Linked DNA regions of Tautonia rosea. The main gene of each other region encodes a partner of the protein of the gene in region 2 in a complex. Links are inferred from orthologs where the notes say so. Each region holds a gene or a part of one and is shown on either strand. Other genes may lie near its edges. The genes, in order: carB and carA.

Region 1 (4,137 bases), on a different replicon or contig from region 2:
ACGGTGAAACCCATACTGTCCGTGTAGACGAATCCGGTGCCCCGGTCATCGACGAAATCGGCGAGACGGCGATAGATGCGGCCCGCGACCTGATTGGGGAGGTGGCCTGTCGGCATGAGCGGGATGATCCTCCCGTCGATCAGTTCAGCATTCCCATCAATCTGATACAGGTCGTCGACGGTCGCTCGCACGCCTTGCGAAGTCCGGCTCATTCGTCGCCTCCGTCTCGGATCGGGAGTGGGAGGACCATTCTCAGGGCATCGTGATTACTGAGATTGTAGCAAGTCCTGGATCGCGTAAACGTCCAGTTCGTCACCACGGAGGCGTTCCAGGGCGGCCACGGCGGCGCGGGCGCCGGCGAGGGTGGTGATGCAGGGGACGCCGTGGGAGACGGCTGAGGCGCGGATGCGCCCTTCGTCGGTACGGGCTCCCTTGCCGCTGGGGGTGTTGACGATCAGGGCGATGGCGTTGTTGGCCAGATGGTCGAGGATATTGGGTCGGCCTTCCTGAATCTTGCGCACGGTGGTGACGGCAATTCCGTTCTCGGCCAGGAACCCGCCGGTGCCGGGGGTGGCCATGAGGTCGAAGCCCAGGTCGAGGAGCTTGCGGGCGATGGGGACGACCCCGGGACGGTCGCGTTGGGCGACGGAGACGAAGATCGTCCCTTCGCGAGGCAATCGCGTCGAGGCGGCGAGCTGGCTCTTGGCGAAGGCGGAGGGGAAGTCGTGGTCGATCCCCATGACCTCGCCGGTCGAGCGCATCTCGGGCCCGAGAACGATATCGACGCCGGGGAACTTGATGAAGGGGAAGACGGATTCCTTGACCGAAACGAAGGTCGGTTCGGGCTCGGTCGTGATGCCCTGCTCGCCCAGCGTCTTGCCGACCATCACCCGAGCGGCAGCCTGGGCGAGGTTCAGGCCGGTTGCCTTGGAGACGAAGGGGACGGTGCGGCTGGCGCGGGGATTGACCTCAAGGACGTAGACCTCCCCATCCTTGACGGCGAATTGGATGTTCATAAGGCCACGGACTTCGAGGGCCTCGGCGAGGGCGTAAGTCTGGCGCTTGAGTTCGGCGACGACCTCGGCGGGGAGGCTGTAGGGGGGGATGGCGCAGGCGGAGTCACCGGAGTGGATGCCGGCCTCCTCGATGTGTTCCATTACGCCGCCGACGATGGTGCGCTCGCCGTCGCAGATGGCGTCGACATCGACCTCGGTGGCGTCTTCGAGGAACTTGTCGATGAGGACGGGGTGGTCGGGGCTGGCCTCGACGGCGTGGGCCATGTAGCGGTCGAGGCTCGGCTCGTCGTAGACGATCTCCATCGCCCGGCCGCCGAGGACGAAGCTGGGGCGAACGACGACGGGGTAGCCGATCTGCGCGGCGATCCGGCGGGCCTGATCCTCGCTGGTGGCGGTGTCGTTGGGGGGCTGACGGAGGCCGAGTTGCTCGATGACGGTGCGGAAGCGGTCGCGGTCTTCGGCCTGGTCGATGCGGTCGGGGCTGGTGCCGATGATCGGCACGCCAGCGGCCTCGAGTGCCTTGGCGAGGTTCAAGGGGGTCTGGCCGCCGAACTGGACGATGACGCCGGTCGGCTGGACGCGATCGACGATGTTCAGGACGTCCTCGACCGTCAGGGGTTCGAAGAAGAGGCGGTCGGAGGTGTCGTAGTCGGTGCTGACGGTCTCGGGGTTGGAGTTGACCATGACGACCTCGAAGCCGTCGTCGCGGAGGGCAAAGGCGGCCTGGCAGCAGCAGTAGTCGAACTCAATTCCCTGGCCGATCCGGTTCGGGCCGCCGCCAAGGATCATGATGCGGGGCTTCTCGCCGACGCGAGATTCGTCCTCGTCTTCGTAGGTCGAGTAGTAATAGGGGGTATAGGCTTCGAACTCGGCGGCGCAGGTGTCGACGAGCTTGAAAACGGCGTTGATCCCGCGATGCTTGCGGTCGCGGCGGACTTCGACCTCCGAGGCGTTCCAGAGGTGGCCGAGTTGTTTGTCGGAGAAGCCGGAGCGCTTGGCCTCTCGGATCAGGTCATCGGAGGCGGCGTCGAGGGAGCCGGCGTTCCGGAGTTTCCCCTCGATCTCGACGAGTTCGGCGAGGTTCTGGAGGAACCAGGGGTCGATCTGAGTCAGGCCGTGAATGCGTTCGATGGACATCCCGGAAAGCAGGGCGTCTCGGATCGACCAGATGCGCTCGGAGTTCGGGGTGGCGAGCTTCGCGGTGATGTCGTCCTCGGAGGGACGATTGCCGGAATACCAGCGATCTTTCGGGTCGCAGCCGAGGCCGAAGCGGCCGACTTCGAGGCCTCGGAGGGCTTTCTGGAGCGATTCCTTGAAGGTCCGGCCAATGGCCATGACCTCGCCGACGGACTTCATCTGCGTGGTGAGGACCGGGTCGGCGTCGGGGAACTTTTCGAAGGCCCAGCGAGGGATCTTGGTGACGACGTAGTCGATCGTCGGCTCGAAGCAGGCAGGGGTCTCTCGGGTGATGTCGTTGCGGATCTCATCGAGGCGGAAGCCGACGGCGAGCTTCGCGGCAATCTTGGCAATCGGGAAGCCGGTGGCCTTCGACGCCAGGGCGCTGGAGCGGCTGACGCGAGGGTTCATCTCGATGACGATCATGCGGCCATCGTTGGGATTGATGGCGAACTGGACGTTTGAGCCGCCGGTCTCGACGCCGATCTTGCGGAGGATGGCGATCGAGGCGTCGCGCATCCGCTGGTATTCCTTGTCAGTGAGGGTTTGCGCGGGGGCAACGGTGATCGAGTCGCCGGTGTGGACCCCCATCGGGTCGAAGTTCTCGATGGAGCAGACAATGACGGCGTTGTCGGCGCAGTCTCGCATGACCTCCATCTCGTATTCCTTCCAACCGAGGATGCTTTCCTCGATCAGGACGGTGTGCACAGGGCTCAGTTCGAGGGCATAGGTGACCATGCGGTCGAACTCGTCCTTGTTGAAGGCGATGCCGCCTCCGGAGCCGCCGAGGGTGAAGCTGGGGCGGAGGACGCACGGGAGGCCGACCTCGTCTCGGATGGCTCGGGCCTCGTCGAGACTATGGGCAACGCCGGATCGGGCCGATTCCAGGCCGATCTCGTCCATGCACTGCTTGAACAGCTCGCGGTCTTCGGCCTTGCGGATGGCGTCGGCGTCGGCGCCGATGAGGCGGCAGCCGAGGCGATCGAGGGCGCCGGACTCGGCGAGGGCAAGGCCGACGTTCAGGCCGGTCTGGCCGCCGAGGGTGGGCAGAACGGCGTCGGGCCGTTCCTTGGCGATGATGCGTTCGACGACCTCGGGGACGATCGGCTCGATGTAAGTCCGGTCGGCCATGCCGGGGTCGGTCATGATCGTGGCCGGGTTGGAGTTGGCCAGGATGACCGTGTAGCCTTCCTCGCGGAGGGCCTTACAGGCCTGGGAGCCGGAGTAGTCGAACTCGCAAGCCTGGCCGATGACGATCGGGCCGGCGCCGATGATGAGGATCTTCTCGATGTCCTTGCGCTTGGGCACGGGCGGTGACTCGCTTCGCTTCGCTGCGGGAGGGACGCGGCGTGAGAACGGACTGGCGGCGCGCGTCGGGCCGCGGCTCCTCGTTTCGATCCCGCTCGATCGAGGAGCCGCGGCCCGAAAATCGCCTGATTCTAGCCGGAATACTGGTCTACCGACAAGGTTGGCCGCCTGGCTTAGAAAGATCTCTCCGGCGGGTCGATGTCGGGGATCAGAAACTCAGGGGGAGGCGAGGTCAGTCCGACTCAGGATCGTCCACGACCAGCGTGATGTGGTCGGGGTAGGGGGGTTCGAGAGGGCCTCGGTAGCCGTCAGCCTCGCACGAGTAGCAGCAAGCGAGGTCGGTATAGGTCAGGCCGGGGTGGCGTTCGAGAATTTCGTCTTCGGGGACGCCGTGGTCGCGCATGGAGAGGATGTCATCGACACGGAGGTTGAACTGATCGAGGACCGGCCATCGGGGATCGAACGACGGGACCATGGCCACCCGACTGCGCCAGTCGCGAGCGGCGGCTTCGATCTCGTCGACCTCGTCCATCTCGTGGTCATCGTCTTCCGGGGTCGGGGTGGGGTCGGGTGCGTGGACCTGCGGTGGAGGCACCGAGGCAGGAGACTTCGAGGGAGCGACGGGGAGAGGGAGCGA
Region 2 (3,146 bases):
GAAATAGCTTGATCGGCCTGGCAACCACAGTTCGTCACGATCCGGAACGACGAGATGAATTCCTGCGATTGGCTGAGGAACATCTTGCCAGGGCCGTCCTGGCCGATCCGGATGCCGTCGACGATCGGACAGCGTTGGAGAAGGTCCGAGCGGCCCGGAATTGAATCAGAGTTCAGCCTGAGCTGCACCGGGGATCATGGTTCGTCGTCGTCATAATAGTCGACATTGATGGTCGCCTCGGGTGGGTCCACGGTCACATTGCTCAGGGTGATCGTGATGATCCCGTCGGTCGGGTCAATTACGGCCGGGGGCGGGGGCACGATTGATTTCGGCCTCTGGGCTGGTGGCTCGGACTGGGGGCTCGGATGAGGTCCCGATTGGCGACCACTCGACCGGATGGCCACGACGAGGGTTCTTGAATCTTTCGGGAAGATTCTCCCGGAACCGACATGCCAGTTGCAATTGTTTCCGGTGGCTGCGGTGACCCTACTCGTTGTCTGGTCGTACCATCCGTCGGTCGGCCCCGTGATCGAAAAAAAGGACCACTTGCCATTTCTCGGATTCGCCGCTGCTCGAACACTCAGAGACATGGGGACGAGCTCCTTGGTGGGTGATTCGGGGGTCGCTCTGGAAATCGAACACTTCAGCGCGAGCTCTCGTGCAAGGTTCAGCAACAATCCCCGACCCTTGCTTTGTGGCCTCGACCGAGTCAGCAAGCTGGAACGAGTGAACCGTGAGGGTGTTGTCTCCCTGGTCAGGAACACACTGGAAACGCCCTCATTCGTTCAAGGGCAATCTCATTGGACAGATCAACACCGAAATCTCGCACACAGGATACCACTCTGGTGCAACCTTGTTTCGCTGTGATTCTGTGACCATGGGATCGAATCGGCTCATGGATCGCGTGAGACGGGCGTTGTCCTGCCTCTTCGGTTGACCCTCCCGACTCGATTTCTCCCGATGCCTGCAACTCCCCTGGCCTCCTGGCCCGTCAGACTGCTACGATGATCCGAGACGCGAGGCGATGTGCAATCTGCTCGGGAGAGTTCGACGGGAGTCACGCGACGGCAATGGGCATTGCGAAACTGGCCTTGGAAGATGGGACGGTGTACACCGGCCGGTCCTTTGGAGCATCGGGCGAGATCGACGGCGAGGTCGTCTTCAATACGAGCATGACCGGCTATCAGGAGATCCTCACCGATCCGTCCTATCACGGCCAGATCGTTGCGATGACCTATCCCTTGATTGGCAACTACGGAGTCAATGCCGAGGACGAGGAAAGCGCCCGCCCCTGGGTCCGCGGTTTCGTCGTTCGCGAGCTGAGCCGCCTGGCCAGCAACTATCGATCTCGGGAAGACCTGCCGAGCTACCTCGCCCGGCATGGCGTGCTCGGCGTGGAGGGGATCGACACCCGGGCCCTCGTGCGACGGACCCGGGAGGTCGGCGCCATGAAGGGCTTCCTTTCCTCGACCGACCTTATCGACGACTCGCTCGTGGAAAAGGCCCGGCGCAGTCCTGGCCTCGTCGGCCGCGATCTGACCCGCGATGTGATGCCCGAATCGATCGCCCGCTGGGAACTTGGTTTCGAAGGCCCCTCGGCCGAGATCCTCCGAGCAACCGAAGGCTTGCAGACGCATCAGGCGACGACTCCTCATGTCGTCGCGCTTGACTTCGGCATGAAGCGAAACATTCCCCGCTTCCTGGTCGAGAGCGGTTGCCAGGTGACGGTCGCCCCCGGTTCGGCTCCTCCTCAGGCGATCCTCGAACAGAAGCCCGACGGCATCTTCGTTTCTAACGGCCCCGGCGACCCGTCGGCATTGGGATCGGCCATCGACTCCCTGCGGGCCTTGATTCGATCGGCGGCCGATGACCGTGGCGTGCCGATCTTCGGCATCTGTCTCGGCCACCAGTTGCTCGGTCAGGCGCTGGGAGCCCGGACCTTCAAGATGAAGTTCGGCCATCGGGGGGCCAATCATCCGGTCCGCGACGAACGGACCGGCAAGATCGAGATTACGACCCAGAACCACGGCTTCGCCATCGACGCCGACTCGTTGCCGAAGGAGGTCGAGGCCTCGCACCTGAACCTCTACGACGGGACGCTGGAGGGGCTTCGCCATACCCGATTGCCCGTCTTTGCCGTCCAGTATCACCCCGAGTCGTCGGCCGGCCCCCACGACAGCGGGCACCTGTTTGGTGAGTTCCGTCGCTTGATGGACCGCTGATCCGATCGCCCCTCCTTCAGCCATCGTTCGGGCGAATTGCTTGACGGATCGGGTCCGCATTCGTATCGTATTCCCTTTGCTCCGTAACGCGTTACGCGAAAATGATCTTCATCAGGAGGATGGCCGTGCCATCGACGTGCGTCGTGGGGTTGCAGTGGGGTGACGAGGCCAAAGGGAAGATCGTCGATGCCCTCTGCGACCGGCATGACATGGTCGTCCGCTACCAGGGGGGAGCCAACGCCGGCCACACGGTCGTGACCGGAGGCAAGACCTACAAGCTCTCGCTCCTGCCCTCGGGCATCCTGCGAGAGGGGATCACCTCGGTCCTCGGCAACGGCCTGGTCATTCATCCGCCCACCTTGCTGGAGGAGATCGAGCGACTGGCCGGTCAGGGGATCGACGTGAGCGGCCGCCTTCTCGTCGGCGACCGTGCCCACGTGATCATGCCCTACCACCTCGTTGAGGAACGCCTCACCGAGGAATCGACCGAGGCCGCCGAACAGCTCGGCACGACCCGTCGCGGGATCGGCCCCTGCTACCGAGACAAGGTTGGGCGGGTCCACGGCATTCGGATCGCCGACCTCTATTATCCCGACTCGTTCCGAGAGCAGGTCCGCCGCGCCGTCGAGTTCAAGAACCGATCGCTCGCCGCGCTCTTGCCTGACTTCACCCCCCTCGATGCAAAGGCCATCACCGAGGAATACTTGACCCTGGCCGATCGGATGCGCCCCTATGTCGGCGATGCCACCGACCGGCTTCACCAGGCGATTGGTTCCGGCAGCCGCCTGCTGTTTGAAGGGGCCCAGGGGACATTGCTCGACATCGACCACGGTAGTTACCCTTATGTGACCAGCTCCAACAGCAGCGCCGCGGGCATCTGGTCCGGCTCGGGGGTTCCGGCTCGGCACGTTGACCGCTGGATCG

What was found.
Region 1: the proteins of carA (region 2) and carB are in contact, whole or in part, in a solved structure (PDB 1KEE), measured with the Escherichia coli proteins. The link is inferred for Tautonia rosea from one-to-one orthologs.

Annotation. Positions count from the first base shown.
Region 1 is NZ_JABBYO010000005.1:314,467-318,603, reverse strand. What follows is about bases 67-3,886. They hold carB (carbamoyl-phosphate synthase large subunit), read right to left. Parts: upstream 3,501-3,886; coding sequence 267-3,500; downstream 67-266. Other genes in these bases: HG800_RS10970 (DUF433 domain-containing protein), read right to left, coding at 3,733-3,886; HG800_RS10980 (Uma2 family endonuclease), read right to left, coding at 67-212. In the rest of the region: more of HG800_RS10980, read right to left, coding at 1-66; more of HG800_RS10970, read right to left, coding at 3,887-4,137. UniProt on the Escherichia coli protein: Large subunit of the glutamine-dependent carbamoyl phosphate synthetase (CPSase).
Region 2 is NZ_JABBYO010000001.1:296,774-299,919, forward strand. What follows is about bases 318-3,146. They hold carA (glutamine-hydrolyzing carbamoyl-phosphate synthase small subunit), read left to right. Parts: upstream 318-1,070; coding sequence 1,071-2,222; downstream 2,223-3,146. Other genes in these bases: HG800_RS27870 (hypothetical protein), read right to left, coding at 318-320; HG800_RS01175 (adenylosuccinate synthase), read left to right, coding at 2,348-3,146. Outside these bases: HG800_RS01165 (serine/threonine protein kinase), read left to right, coding at 1-164; more of HG800_RS27870, read right to left, coding at 195-317. UniProt on the Escherichia coli protein: Small subunit of the glutamine-dependent carbamoyl phosphate synthetase (CPSase).